DNA from 2 places in the Kitasatospora sp. NPDC088548 genome. Region 1 is predicted to be linked to the other one. Evidence: riboswitches for the same ligand, from Rfam matches in the RefSeq annotation. Region 1 holds a riboswitch; the other holds the start of a gene.

Region 1 (7,445 bases):
CGGCCGCGCCCTTGGTCTCCTCGGGCGTGGCGGGCTTCCCGGGGGTGGCGGTGCGGGTGAGGGTGCCGTCGTCGGCGAACGGGGCCTGCTCGACGGTGCGGCCCGGGGCGAGGGCGCTGATCAGGGCGTCGGAGCCGCCCATCACCCGCTCGACGCGCTCGGCCGGGGTGAGCTGTCCGCTGCGGTGGACGATGTCGGCGCCGGTGACGCCGAGGACGGGCAGGGCGACCATGGCGACGACGAGGGCGCTGCGGCCCTTGGCGCGCAGGGCGTCGCGGCGGGCGATGCGCAGGGCGACCCGCCAGGCGCTGAGCTTCACCGGGCCACCTCCGGGTGGCCGGCGCCGAGGTCGCGGAGCGTCCCGTCGGGGCGGCGGGTGCGCTCCTCGACGATCCGTCCGTCGCGCAGGAGGACGACGCGGTCGGCCCAGCCGGCGTGGGCCGGTTCATGGGTGACCATCATGGCGGCGGCCCCGGCGTCGCAGCGGGCCCGCAGGACGGCGAGGACGGACTCGCCGGTGGCGGAGTCGAGCGCGCCGGTGGGCTCGTCGGCCAGCAGCAGCCGGCGTTCGCCGATCAGTGCGCGGGCGATGGCGACGCGCTGCTGCTGGCCGCCGGACATGTCGTCGGGGAAGCGGTCGGCGAGCTCCGGGATGCCCATCTCCTCCAGAGCGGCGAGGGCCTCGCGGCGGGCGGCGCGGCCGGAGACACCGTCCAGTTCGCGCGGCAGCGAGATGTTCTCGGCGGCGGTGAGGGCCGGGATCAGGTTGTAGTCCTGGAAGACGTAGCCGATCGAGCGGCGCCGGACGGCGGAGAGCCGCCCCCGGCTGAGCCCGCCGAGCGGGGAGCCCTCGACGAGCACCTGGCCGGCGCTCGGGGCGTCCAGGCCGCCCGCCAGGGTCAGCAGGGTGGACTTGCCGGACCCGGAAGGGCCCATCACGGCGACGAACTCTCCGGCGTGCACGGTGAGTTCGACCCCGCGCAGCGCGTGCACTTCGGACGCGCCCTGCCCGTGGACCCGGGTGACGTTCTGCAGACGCAGGACGGCCTGGCCGGCGGTCCTGATCGGATCGGTGCGGGACACACTTTCCCCCTCATTGAGCTGTTCAGCTGCATATGCAGGTGAACTATATATGCAGGGCGACGACCGCTCGTGCCGTCGGGGTGGCAGAAAATGTGTCCGATTCCGCTGGAACCGCAGGTGACCACCGCCCGACTGGTGGACCGGGCACCGCCGGGCGACGGCCCGTCCGACCCACCAGCCCCGCCTGTCCCACCCGCTCCACCTGCTCCGTCCGACTCTGTCCGCCACAAGGAGTGCACGCGCATGTGCGGAATCACCGGCTGGGTGTCCTTTCATCAGGACGTCCGCCACAGCGCCCCCGTCATCGAGGCGATGACCGCGACCATGGCCCTGCGCGGGCCCGACGCCGGCGGGATCTGGCTCGGTGCCCACGCCGCGCTCGGTCACCGCCGCCTCGCCGTCATCGACATCGACGGCGGCGCCCAGCCCATGGCCGACCGCCAGGAAAACCCGGGCGTGGTGCTGACCTACAGCGGCGAGGTCTACAACCACCACCAGCTCCGCGCCGAACTCCGCGCCAGGGGACACCGGTTCGAGACCCGCAGTGACACCGAGGTGGTGCTGCGCGCCTACCAGGAGTGGGGCGACGCCCTGGTCGACCGGCTGGAGGGCATGTACGCCTTCGCGATCTGGGACGAGCGCGCCGAGCGGCTGCTGCTGGTCCGCGACCGGCTCGGCGTCAAGCCGCTGTTCTGGACCGCCGTCGGCGGCGGACTCGCCTTCGGCTCCGAGCCCAAGGCCCTGTTCGCCCACCCCGAGGTCACCCCCGCCGTCGACGCGGACGGCCTGCGCGAGGCCTACAGCCTGCTGTTCAACACCGGGCCCACGGTCTGGGCCGGCGTCCGCGAGGTGCACCCCGGCGGCCTGCTCGTACTCGACCGGGACGGCATCCGCGAGCGCCGCTACTGGGAGCTCCAGGCCCGCCCGCACGCCGACGACCTGGACACCACCGTCGAGCGGGTGCGCTCGCTGGTCAACCGCGCCGCCCGCGCCCAGCTGGAGGCGGACGTCCCGCTCTGCAGCCTGCTCTCCGGCGGCCTCGACTCCACCGTCGTCACCGCGCTCGTCGCCGACGAACTCCGGCTGTCCGAAGGCCCGCAGGCCAAGCTGCGCTCCTACGCCGTCGACTACAGCGACCAGGCCGAGCAGTTCACCGGCGACGTGCTGCGCACCGGCCACGACACCCCGTACGCCGCCGAGGCCGGCGCCTTCATCGGCAGCGACCACTCCACCGTGGTCCTCGACCCGCGCACCCTGCTCGACATCGAGAACCGCCGGGCCGTGGTCGTCTCCCGTGACTCGCCGATCGGCGTCGGCGACATGGACACCTCGCTCTACCTGCTGTTCGGCGAGATCCGCAAGCACTCCACCGTCGCCCTCTCCGGCGAGGCCGCGGACGAGGTGTTCGGCGGCTACCCGTGGTTCCACAACCCCAAGGCACTCGCCGCGCAGACCTTCCCGTGGCTGCTGGTCACCGGCGACGAGGCCGCCATGCCGATCAACCCCGACCTCGCCGCCCACCTGCGGATCGGCGAGTTCCGCGACGACACCTACCGCACCTCGCTGGCCGCCGTCCCGCACCTGGACGGCGAGAGCGCCGCCGAGCACCGCCAGCGCGAGATGCAGCACCTCTCGCTGACCCGCTGGCTGCGCCAGCTGCTGCACCGCAAGGACCGCCTCTCGATGGCCCAGGGGCTGGAGGTCCGCGTCCCCTACTGCGACCACCGGCTGGTCGAGTACGCCTTCAACGCCCCCTGGTCGATGAAGAGTTACGACGGCCGGGAGAAGAGCCTGCTGCGCGCCACCGGTCAGGGCCTGGCCCCCGACTCGGTGCTGTGGCGGCCCAAGAACCACTACCCGGCGACCCACCACGCCGACTACAACAGCGGCCTTCAGCGGCTCGCCCGGGAGGCACTCGACGCGCCGCACGTCCGCGACATCGCCGACGAGACCGTCATCAAGGCCAGCCTCGACACCCCGGCCGACCAGTTGGAGTGGGGCCACCGGCTGCGGCTGGAGCGGGTGGTGGACCTCGCGCTCTGGCTCGACCACCACCGCCCCGCGCTCGCCCTCTGAGGCCTGCCGCCCGCGCCGCCCGCTCCCGCCCCGGACACCCCCGGGCCGGGAGCGGGCCCCGTTCCACCCGCTTTCGCCCAGGTCCCGGTCAAGATTCTACAAAGCTGTAGAGACCCGTTCGGCGGAGGGGCTATGCTTCTCAAGGTTTGACAGAAGACGAAGAAGGCACCTCGTTCGGTGAGGCGTCCTCACGGACACAGGCCACTGACCCGACGACGTCGAGAGACGCCCAGGTTCAGGACAGATCCTCCCGACTTAAGGGTTGATCCCAAGTGGCTTCCCCGCCAAGGGGATTACGCCGTGAAGTGCCAAAGCTCTGACGAGTAGGGGTGTGCCGGCCCGGCGGGTCGGCCCGCTCCTTGCCGTGTCGATCCGGCGCACCCGTGGTGCGTCGCCGGCCGGGAGGAGGCGAGAGACATGGACAGTAGTAGTCCGGGCCACAGTCGCCCCGGCCCCCGCCTGCTTTCGCTCACCCCCGGCACGCGGTAACAACCTCCCCCGCGCGTACTCCTGACGCACCGTCATGCCCCGCCGCCCCCGGCCCGGCCGTGACGCGCGTCCGGCGTGCCGCCATGCCCGCCCGGCCCTTTGCCGCCGCGGGCCGCGGTGCCGTGCGCCCGCAGGGGGGATCGCTGCTGCGCGCCCCCGACCGGCCCCCTCGCAGAGAAGGGGTCAGGGAGGCACGTCATGACGAACGTGATGCTCGACCCCGAGGTTCCCACGCCGCGTGCGGCCGTACTGGACGACGCCCACCTGGGCGACATCAAGGGTGCCCTCGGCACCATCCGCCTCGACGACGACACCCCGCGCCACGGGCTCTCCGCCCGGCTCAGGACGCTGCTCGCGGTCATTGGTCCCGGCCTGATCGTGATGGTCGGCGACAACGACGCCGGCGCCTTCGCCACCTACGGTCAGGCCGGCCAGAACTACGGCACCCACCTGCTGTGGACGCTGCTGCTGCTCGTCCCCGTCCTCTACGTGAACCAGGAGATGGTGCTCCGCCTGGGCGCCGTCACCGGGGTGGGCCACGCCCGGCTGATCCTGGAACGGTTCGGCAGGTTCTGGGGCGCCTTCTCGGTGATCGACCTGCTGCTGCTGAACGCGCTGACGCTGGTCACCGAGTTCATCGGCATCACGCTCGCGGCCGGCTACCTCGGACTGCCCAAGGCCCTGGCCGTCGTGCTGGCCGCCGCGGTCATCATCGCCTCCGCGTTCACCGGCTCGTTCCGGCGCTTCGAGCGGATCGCCATCGCCCTGTGCGCAGGCTCGCTGCTGCTGGTACCGGTCTACTTCCTGATCCACCCGTCGGCGACGCGGATGGCCCGTGACTTCGTCGTGCCGAACCTGCCGGGCGGCGCCGGGCAGTTGTCCACCGTGATGTTGCTGATCATCGGCATCGTCGGGACCACGGTGGCCCCCTGGCAGCTGTTCTTCCAGCAGTCGTACGTCATCGACAAGCGGATCACCCCGCGCTTCATGGCCTACGAGAAGGTCGACCTGTGGATCGGCATCGTCGTCGTGGTCGTCGGCGCCGCCGCGATGACGGGCTTCACCGCCGCGGCCTTCGCGGGCACCGACGGCTTCGGGCAGTTCACCGACGCGGCGGGCATCGCGCACGGCCTGGCCGCGAAGGCGGGCGAACTCGCCGGGGTGCTCTTCGCGATCGCGCTGCTGGACGCCTCGATCATCGGGGCCTTCGCGGTCTCGCTCTCCACCGCGTACGCGGTCGGCGACGTGCTCGGCGTGAAGCACTCGCTGCACCGGGGCGTGGGCGGGGCCAAGGGCTTCTACGCCGTCTACGCGGGCCTGGTGACGGTGGCCGCCACCATCGTGCTGATCCCCGGCTCCCCGCTCGGTCTGCTCACCGAGGGCGTCCAGACCCTGGCCGGCGTGCTGCTGCCGTCCGCCTCGGTCTTCCTGCTGCTGCTCTGCAACGACAAGGACGTCCTCGGCCCCTGGGTCAACGGGCCCCGGACCAACGCCTTCACGGCGGCGGTGGTCGGCGTCCTGGTCACCCTCTCGGTGGTCCTGACCGCGGCCGTGCTCTTCCCGGACATCAGCGCCGACACCATCCTCACCGTCATGGCGGTCTGCGGCGTCCTCGGGGTGTCGGCCGCCGGGTACTCCTTCGTCCGCCGGCGCACCGGCACCGAGAAGGACCGCATCGACCGCACCGGGCGGGAGAACTGGCGGATGCCGCCGCTGGAGACCCTCGCCCGGCCCACGGTCTCCACCGCCTACAGGATCGGCATGGGCGCGCTGCGCGGCTACCTGCTGGTCGCGATGGTCCTGGTCGTCGTCAAGATCGTCCAGGTCGCGCTCAACCACTGAGCCGCCGAGCCTCCGGACTCGCCCCGACCGACCTGCGGGCCCGCCCGGTGCTCGCCTGACCGGGATCCCGGGCCGACGGGCGTAGAACGGAGTACCCGCGATCATCGAAGCGCACCACTGGAGGACACAGGGTGAAGACCGACCGCCGCCACGGCCCGCTGGTACCGATGCTGCTGGTGCTCACCGTCGTCACCGGGCTGGTGGACGCGGTCAGTTACCTCGAACTCGGCCATGTCTTCGTCGCCAACATGACCGGGAACGTGGTCTTCCTCGGCTTCGCCCTGGCCGGCGCGGCCGGGCTCTCCGCCACCGCCTCGCTGGCCGCCCTGGCGGCCTTCCTGGTGGGCGCGTTCGCCGGTGGCCGGCTCTGCGAGCGGCTGCCCGGTCACCGGGGAAGGCTGCTCGTCGCCTCGGCCGTGATCCAGGCGGTCCTGCTGGCGGGCAGCACCGCCCTGGCGGCCGTGGCCGGCCACACCACCGACGCGGCCCGGTACGGCCTGATCGGCCTGCTCGGCTTCGCGATGGGCCTGCAGAACGCCGTCGTGCGCTTCCTCAAGGTCCCCGACCTCACCACCACCGTGCTGACCATGACCCTGACCGGCCTGGCCGCCGACCGCGTGGGCGCCCGCCGCCTCGCCTCGGCCGTCTGGATGTTCGCCGGCGCCCTGCTCGGCGCCCTGCTGGTCTTCCACGCCACCGTCACCACCGCGCTGGCCGTGGCGCTCGCCCTGCTGATCGCGGTCGCCGCCGCCACCCACCGTGCCGCCACCCCCGCCCCCGGCGGGCCCACCCCGGCCTGGACCCGCCCGGGGGGCGCCGGGGACAAGCCCTGAGACGTGTCCGACGGTCGGACGCCGTCAGAACCCGCCGGTGTCGAGGCTGAGGCCGAAGGGCTCCGGCAGGTGCACGGGAGTCCCGAACGGGTGCGGCCCCTCCACGTGCGTGTAGCCGAGCTTCCCGGGCTGGGAGAACAGCGTGCAATCGCGTTCCTGGCGGTCCACCAGCAGGTACACGGGCGCCCCGTACTGCGAGTGCCGGCGGCGTTTGGCCGTACGGCCGGTGTCACCGTTCGACGGTGACGTGACCTCGACGACCTGCTCCACCGTGCGGTGCGAGATCTCCGCGAACGCCCTGACCCAGTCGACGAGTTCGGCCGGCGGCTCAAGGGTGGGGCGGCGGCTCGCGGCTGCGGGTGAATCGGCCATGGGCGCAGCTCAGCCCTCCTGAGGGCCGCCCGGGCTGCGGCTGCCGCGGCCGCTCCAGAGCGGTTCCAGGCGGGCCCAGGACCGCTGCCACTCCTGGTCGGCCCGCCGGTCGAGGGCGCGCAGCCGCAGTGCGAGGCCGCCGCCGAGCGCGGCGGCGAGGGCGGCGAAGCCGGAGAGGCCGGTGCAGACCGCCTCGACCGCGACGCCGACCCGGGTGGCCGGGGGGTCGGCCCGTCCGCCGTCGTCGTCCACCCAGACGGTGACGGTGGACCCGGCGGTGGCGGAGCGGGGCGCCTCGGCCCGGCCGGTGTGCTGCTGCCCGTCGGGGTACGTCCAGGAGACGGTGACGTCGGCCCGGCTCTCGTAGCCGCCCGCCCAGCGGCTGTTCGCGGCGTTGCCGGGCCGGGCCGCGGTGAGCAGGACGGCGTCGACCCGGTGCAGCCGGGCGCGGTCCGCCGAGGCGTCATGGTCGGCGGCGTGGAAGGAGAGCAGCGCGGCGCCGACGGCGGCGGACAGCGCGAGGAGCAGGCCCAGGAGCGCCGCGGCCCACGCCCGGCTGCGGGACCGGTCCAGCGGTCGGACGAGCGGATCGCGGCGGGCGCCGAGGGCCCGTCGCAGGTGCCGGCCCGCCCGCCGCGGCAGCGACGCGGCCCGGGTCGGGCGGGGTGTGCTGGACACGATGCGTGCTCCTCCGGGGTGTTCGCCGGGCTTCGGCATCCAATCTCTCTCCGCTCCCGGTCCGCGCACAAG
Region 2 (7,445 bases), on a different contig from region 1:
GGCGGCGGCCTCCGGGGCCGGCGGGCTGTCGAGGGGGTTGTCGTGCGGGGCGGGTGCGCCCAGCGGTGCCTGGTCGAAGGTGTCGGGGACGGGGAGGGTGTCCCAGTGGGAGAGCGGCCAGGCGACGACGAAGGCGCGGCCGATGACGTTGTCCACCGGGACGAAGCCGCCGCCGGCCTCGCGGGTGTGGTACCGGGAGTCGCGGGAGTCGTCGCGGTGGTCGCCCATCACCCAGAGGTGGTCCTTGGGGACCTTGACCGTGCCGGCCGGCTCGTTGTCGCAGGGCGTGGCGCCCGGGTAGATGTACGGCTCGTCCAGCGGGACGCCGTTGACCTTGACCGGGCTGCCGCTGTTGCACTCGACGGTGTCGCCGCCCACCGCGATCACCCGCTTGATCAGGTCCTTCTCGTCCGCCGACGGCATCAGGCCGACCACGCCGAGCACCGTCTGGACACCACGCATGACGCTGTTGCCGGACTGCTCGGGCGGCCCCTCCAGCCAGCCGCCCGGGTCGCGGAAGACCACCACCTCACCGCGGTCCGGGGTGGCGCCGAACCACGGCGTGAACTTGTCGACCAGCACCCTGTCCCCCTTCTCCAGGGTGTGCTGCATCGAGCCCGAGGGGATCGAGAAGGCCTGGACGAAGAAGGTCTTGATGCCGAGTGAGAGCAGCAGGGCGATGACCACCAGGACCGGCAGCTCCCGCCAGAAGGACCGTTTCTTCGACCCCGCCGCGCCCTTCCCGCCGGCCTCATCGGCCTGATCGGTCTCCGTGGTCTGTTCGACGCTCATCCCTGGGCCCCCTCCGGACGGCCTGTCGGGAGCCCGGTGCGGAACCCCCGTTGTGAGCCAACGAACCTAACGACCAGAGGTTCCCGGCCGGGCCCGGACGTGGATGCGTTCGCCCTGCGGCCCGAACAGGCTCAGGAACTCGACCGGCGTCGGCCCGGCGTTGCCGAAGGCGTGCGGGATCCGGGTGTCGAACTCGGCCGCCTCCCCCGCGGTCAGGACGAGATCGCGCGAGCCCAGGAGCAGGCGCAGCCGGCCCGCCAGGACGTACACCCACTCGTGACCCTCGTGCACCTTGGGCTCCAGCTCGGGCCCGGCCCGGTAACCCGGGGGCATGATCTGCTTGTAGGCGTGCAGCCCGCCGAGGTGGTGGGTGAGCGGGACGAAGGTCTGGCCGCCCCGGGTGAACGGCCGGGCGTGGATGCGCGGATCCCCGGTGGCCGGGGCGCCCACCAGTTCGTCCAGCGGCACCCGGTACTCCCGGGCCAGCGGCAGCAGCAGTTCCAGGGTGGGCTTGCGCCGGCCGGACTCCAGGCGGGAGAGGGTGCTGAGGGAAATGCCGGTCGCGGCGCTCAGCCTGGCCAGGGTGGTGCCACGCTCGCGCCGCAGCGCCCGCAGACGCGGGCCCACCGTGGTGAGGACGGTAGAGAAGTCGTCGGCCATGTCTTCTATTTGCCGAGGCGGCAAGCGTGGTTGTCAAATCAGCTTGCCGGCACGGCGGCCGGCGGAACCGCGGGGCGGCGGGCGGCGCCGGGGAGCCCCCGCGGTCGGCCTCCGCCCCGGCCCGGTGCCGCCCCTCAGTGTGCGCCGCCCCTCAGTGGCCGACGCCGAGCATGACCCGGGCGATCAGCTCACGGCGGCTGGCCACCCCGGCCTTGGCGAAGACCGACTTGAGGTGGTCCTGCACCGTGTAGGGCGTCATCGTCAGCAGCCGCGAGACGTCCCGGGTGTCGCAGCCGCGCACCAGCAGCAGCGCCACCTCCTGCTCCCGTGCCGTCAGCCCGTACGCGGACAGGTAGAGCGGCATCACGTCCGCCGGGGTGGCCTCGGAGGCCACCACCGTCACCTCGCCCGCCGTCCCGCCCCGCAGCGCCGAGGCGTGCAGCACGAACCAACGGCCGTCCCTCGCCTGCACCCGGATCTTCCGCTGCGGGGCGGGCAGGCCGTACGCCGCCCGGCGGGCCTGCTCGGCGGCGATCGCGAAGGCGGTCGGCACCGCGAGCGCCGACGGTGTGGGGTCGGCCAGGCCGGCCAGCAACTCCTCGGCCGGGCCGGACATCGCGAGCAGCCGGTTCGACGGGCCGAGCAGCAGGACGACCGGCGCCCCGCCGTCCGGACAGGACTCGTCCTCCGGCCCGTCGCCGGGCGGCGGGAGGTGGCTGGCCCGCAGCGCGTTCCCCAGGTGCCGGGCGGCGATGTCGGCGAGCTCGCGCTGGTGGCCGAGGTACGGCCCGCGGTCCCCGGCCCGCATGAACGCGGCGCACCCCCACATCCCGCCGTGCGCGTCGAAGACGGCGCGCAGCTCGTCGCCGAACCCGGCCGGGGCGATCTGCTCGCGGTAGCGCACGCTGTGCTCCGGTCGCCCCTTCGTCACCCGGTTCAGTGTCTCGGCCCGCACGCCGCTGCGGCGGATCTTGGGGAAGGTGGCGACGTCATCGGACCAGATCTCCAGGCGGACGGCGTCCTGGAAGCTGTCGAGGCTGAGGTCGTCGCTCAGCACGGAGTTCACCAGCCCGGTCGCCGGGTCGGCGGTGTGCCAGCAGACCGCGTCGAACTCCATGACTCCGCGCAGCAGTTCGTCCGCCCTGCGGAACACCTCGGGGGCCGTCAGCCCGGCCCCAGCCAGCTCCCGCAGCCCCTCGATCGCCTGTTGCGCCGCCGCCCCACGAACCCCACGTGATCCCATGGCCGGAAGCTAACACGCAGACCAGTCAGCGGTCATGCGCCGATCGTAGGGGGTCGACTCCGACTCATGGCGGGGTCCCGGCCACTCCGTACGGCTACGCTGCCCGCCATGAGAACCGAACTGACCAGGGACAGCGTGGCGATGGGCGACGACGTGTCGGCTCCGCACGCCGAGCGGCGCGAGTTCCCGGACGGCATCGGTGTGCGGGACGCCGTCGTCTCGGTGCTCGCGGACGGCTACCTCGCGACCGTCCAGGGCGGCCGGGCGACCTGGATCGTGGTGGCCGCCGACCGGACCCGCCTCGCGGTGGTCGCCCAGCAGTGGGCCGCTCCCCGGCTGCTGCCCGCCGCCGGCCAGGGCCCGCTCGCCCGGTTCACCGACCGGGACGGCGTGGTGCGGCTGCACTTCGACTACCGGCAACAGGCGGACCCGGAGGCCGAGTTCGAGCGACTGTCCGCCACCGGGGCGCGCGCGGACGGTTAGGCCCCGCCGCCGACACGGACGACTGAGCCCCCGGTCGGTGCACACCGCCCCGGCGCGCGCGGCCGGGCACCCGCCGGTCCCGGACCGCTCCACGTCAGCGGAGTGCCGCCGCGTGGTCCGGCCGCAGGGGCCGCCCGGTCAGTCCTCCTGGGTGGCCGTCAGGCCCCACCGGATGGCCTGGGAGGACCAGCACCGCGCCCAACGCCCCGGCCGCACCGACCAGCGCCCGCTTCGCCGTCTGCTTCATCGCGATACCCCCTGACGATCCGTCCGGACCGGCCGCACGTGGAACCGCGCGGCCGTCCGTCGCCGTTCTTCGGCACCCGAACGACCCTACGGCGGCCCACTGACAAGTGCGGCGGACCAGCCCACTACCGGTACTCCCGCAGCCGCGGCCGGACGCCGATCGCCAGGCCGGTGCCGAGGGTGACCGCCTCCTTCAGCCGCCCGGCCGGGGTGCGGGACGAAGGTACGAGAAGGCGTCCGCCCCCTGCCCCGCGGCGACGGGGCAGGGGGCGGCGCGGGCCGTGCCGTCCGGCGGGGAGGCGCGGTTCAGCGCACGGCGATGACGGCCGCGGCAGCGACGACCGGCGGCCGCGGATGCGGCGGGCGGTCGTGGTGGCGTGCCGGGCGGTTCATGCCCTTCATCCAAGCCGCCGGCGCGGGCGGGGGGCAAGCCCCGCCGGCCCGCCCTGACGGAACCCTGACGCCCTGTCCGAACGTCGTGCCGCTCACGGCGGTTCACGGGCGAGCCGCGGCACTCAGAGCCAGTTGCGGCGCTTGAACACCAGGTAGAGGCCGGTGCAGACGAGCGCCATCAGCCCGATCGCGAACGGGTACCCGAACGCCCACTTGAGCTCCGGCATGAGCTCGAAGTTCATGCCGTAGACGGTGCCGATCAGGGTCGGCGCGAAGAGGATCGCCGCCCAGGAGGAGATCTTCTTGATCTCGTCGTTCTGCACGTGCCCGGCCTCGGCGAGCTGCTTCATCTCCTCGTTCTGCCGCTGCGAGACCAGGGTCGCGTTGACGGTCAGGATGTTCTGCAGCATCTGCCGGAAGCCGTCCACCCGCTCGGCGGCGTACGTGGCGTGGTCGGCCACGTCCCGCAGGTAGCGCTGGAGCTCGTCGTCGGTGCCGTACTTGCCGAAGCCCGCCTCCAGGCTCTTCATGATCTCCAGCAGCGGACGGGTGGCCCGCTGGAACTCGATCACCTCGCGGGAGAGTTCGTAGATGCGGCGGGACACCTGCGGGTCACCGCCGAACACCTCGGTCTCGATCTCGTCGATGTCGTGCTGCAACCCGGCGATCACCGGCGCGTACCCGTCGACGACCGCGTCCAGCACCGCGTACAGCACCGCCTCGGGGCCGAGCGCGAGCAGCTCCGGGTCGGCCTCCAGGCGGCTGCGCACCGCGGAGAGGTCCGGGGCCTGCGAGTGGCGCACGGTGAGGACGAAGTCGGGGCCGACGAAGAGGTGGATCTCGCCGAAGTCGACCTCCTCCACGTCGTCCAGGTAGCGGGCGGCGCGCAGCACGACGAAGAGCGTGTCGCCGTAGCGCTCCAGCTTCGGCCGCTGGTGGGCGACGATCGCGTCCTCGACCGCCAGCTCGTGCAGGTTGAACCGCTCGGCGGCCTCCAGCAGCTGCGCCTCGGCGGGCCGGAACAGGCCGATCCAGGCCATCGTGCCGGGCTTGCCGGGCAGCTGGCGGTAGATGTCAGCCAGGCTGGCGGGTTCCTCGACCCGGTGCCCGCCCCGGTAGACGGCCGCGTCCACGACGGAGCGCTCCAGCGTGACGGGCTCCGCGGGCTGGTCGGGCCTCGGGTCCATCGAGTGCTCGGGCGCCGGCTGCGCGTCGCCGCCGCGCGGCGTGGTGACGGAACGGGAGAACGGACGCTTGCTCGCGCGCACGGCGCGCACACGCCAGTCGGACATGGCGGGGTACCTCCACGGGTCGGTGTCCGCCGCTGCCGAGGCCGGGGGCCGCGGGGTCGGGCGGGGCGGGGGCGGGAGGCGCCCGGCCGTCCTCCACCGCGCACGGCGCCCGGACCACGCGGCCGGAGCCGCCGCTGTCAGCGGCGGGCGGTACGGCGGCGGGGTGCGGGAGCGGTACGGGAGGAGAAGTGCCGGGTGCCAGGAGAAGAGGGGGACGTCCTGGGGCGGGGCCGACTTCGGCCCGGACTACTGCTCTCCACAGGTCTCACCTCCTCGCCGTCGGGGCGCCCGTACTCGGGTCGCCGTTACCGGGGCCATCAGGGAGATCCACACCACGCGCCGCGGGCACACCTGGCCGCGGGACGGGCGGGGCACCCCTGATCTCGTCAGAGCTTTGGCACGCCACGGCGTAGCACCCGGGGGTGCAGCCACTTGGGATCACCCCTTAGGCCGGGGAGACCTGTCCTGAACCTGGGCGTCTCTCGACGTCGTGGGGTCAGTGGCCTGTGTCCGTGGCGACGCCTCACCGAACGAGGTGCCTTCACAACTGTGCCAAGTCTAGTACCCGCGCGACCGCGCCCTTGACCAGGGCCTCCGCCGAGGCCTCCACCGGGGCCCCGACGGGCCCGGGCCGCCGCTTCGGCTCAGCCCAGTGCGAGGTGGGCGGCGGTGTACGGCAGGGCGACCGTCTCCAGGCCCCCGACGCTGCCGAACACCGGGTGGACGTTGACCTCGAAGACGACGCCGCCGTTCTCCGCGCCGAGGTCGACACCGCCGAGCGGCAGGCCCAGGGACTTGGTCGCGGAGACGGCCAACTCGGCCAGACCCGCAGGCAGTTCGCCGTCCTCCAGCAGCTTCGAGACGGCGCCCTGGATCTCGTTGCAGGGCGCGTCCGGATCCGGCTGGACGTGCTCGACCGCGCGGACGACGCGCCCGCCGAGCACCACCACCCGGTACTGGTGGCGCCGGCCGTCGGCGTTGAAGTTCCCGGCGTCGCGGGCGATCAGCCAGTCGGCGCCCGAGGCCACGTAGTGGTCCGCGGCGGCGGTGAGCTGGTCGCGGGTGGTGACGTGGAAGACATCGTTGCCGCCCATTCCGACGGTCGGCCGGGCCCAGACGTCGCCGCCGAGGCGGTCGAAGGCATCGACGGCGGCCTCGGGGGTCGGCCGGGAGAGCGCGATGGTGGGCATGTGCGCGATGCCGTCCCGGCTGAAGCGCTCGACGGTCCGGTCCTTCTCGGTGGCCGCCCGCCAGCCGTCCGTGTCGGTGCCGAGCGAACGGGCGCCGTACGCGCGGAGCCGCTGCTGGCAGGCCTCGAAGGCGCGCCGCTTGTGCGGCGGTATCTCGTAGACCAGCACGGTGTCCGCCGTCACGGCGAGGCCCTCGGCCGGCACCTCCAGGCGGAGCCCGCCGTCGGCGGCCGGGCCGATCCGGCCGGTGCCGCCGCGCATGAAGTGCCGCGCGTCGAGCAGGACGGGCGCCCGGCCGGTGAGCATCCGCGCGGCGGTGGCCAGAGTCTCCCGGCTTCCCTCGGTCGAGCTGTGATCCGTCATCAGAACGAGCTCGCTTCGCGGCATGCCGCCATGGAACAGGCCCCGCCCGGCCCGGGCAAGAGCGTGTTCCAGGCCTGGCCCCGCCTCCGGTGGCCGGAATCCTCTTCGTTCCCGGTCGGACCGGGGCCGGGTCGGTGCCCGCGTCCGGGCCCTGGCCGAGACCGCTCGGCTGCTCGATGCCCGTGGTGGCGGCATCGACATGCTTCACATCAGCGACCTCTTCCTCGCCCGCGGCCCCTGAGCGAGGCGAGTCAACCGAGACTGTGGCTTTCCAGTTCGGTGAGAATCTCGAAGAGCTGACTCTTCGCGCGAAGGAATTCGTCACTCATTGCACTCACGCTGAATTCCCCAAGGGTTTCCGCGCGGGCTTGTGCTTCGATCTCCGCTGCCATATCGGCCAGCACGTCAGCCCCCAGGGCCCTGGCGCTGGACTTCAGCGTGTGAGCGGCCCGCCGCACCTCGTCGTTCTGCTGACTGCCCGACATGGCGGATATCAGTTTCGGCGCATCTTCCACAAACAGCTCGGCCAGTTCAGCAACCGAGGAAGCCCCGCCCAGGTCGTCACAGAGACGCTCCAGAACCTCTCGGCTGACCGAAGTGTCGGAGTGCTCCGGCTGCGGGGTGGTGTCCTGCTCGCCGCCGGGTGCGGACACACGGCTCAGCGCTTCAGCCAACTGGTCACTCTTTATCGGTTTCGCTATGTAGTCGTCCATGCCCGCGGCAAGGCAGATTTCGCGGTCGCCCTGCATCGCGTTCGCCGTCATCGCGATTATGTAAGGACGG

Evidence for each region. A riboswitch is a leader RNA that binds a small molecule or an ion and turns the genes downstream of it on or off. The one in region 1 is predicted to bind magnesium.
Region 2: linked by a shared signal. The riboswitch ahead of ACIP82_RS32720 (magnesium and cobalt transport protein CorA) and the one ahead of ACIP82_RS04080 (NRAMP family divalent metal transporter) in region 1 are both predicted to bind magnesium.

Annotation. Positions count from the first base shown of each region.
Region 1 covers NZ_JBIVMI010000002.1:221,188-228,632, reverse strand. Annotated here, with positions in the region: gene ACIP82_RS04095 (FtsX-like permease family protein) at 1-319, opposite strand, end outside; gene ACIP82_RS04090 (ABC transporter ATP-binding protein) at 316-1,083, opposite strand; gene asnB (asparagine synthase (glutamine-hydrolyzing)) at 1,327-3,159, shown strand; M-box (ykoK) riboswitch at 3,322-3,495, shown strand; gene ACIP82_RS04080 (NRAMP family divalent metal transporter) at 3,847-5,490, shown strand; gene ACIP82_RS04075 (YoaK family protein) at 5,658-6,323, shown strand; partial or broken gene ACIP82_RS04070 (Uma2 family endonuclease) at 6,348-6,587, opposite strand; gene ACIP82_RS04065 (hypothetical protein) at 6,705-7,373, opposite strand.
Region 2 covers NZ_JBIVMI010000034.1:18,208-25,652, reverse strand. Annotated here, with positions in the region: gene lepB (signal peptidase I) at 1-792, opposite strand, end outside; gene ACIP82_RS32735 (helix-turn-helix transcriptional regulator) at 859-1,452, opposite strand; gene ACIP82_RS32730 (helix-turn-helix transcriptional regulator) at 1,604-2,695, opposite strand; gene ACIP82_RS32725 (hypothetical protein) at 2,804-3,178, shown strand; gene ACIP82_RS32720 (magnesium and cobalt transport protein CorA) at 3,940-5,109, opposite strand; M-box (ykoK) riboswitch at 5,481-5,651, opposite strand; gene ACIP82_RS32715 (RimK family alpha-L-glutamate ligase) at 5,754-6,686, opposite strand; gene ACIP82_RS32710 (response regulator) at 6,914-7,445, opposite strand, start outside.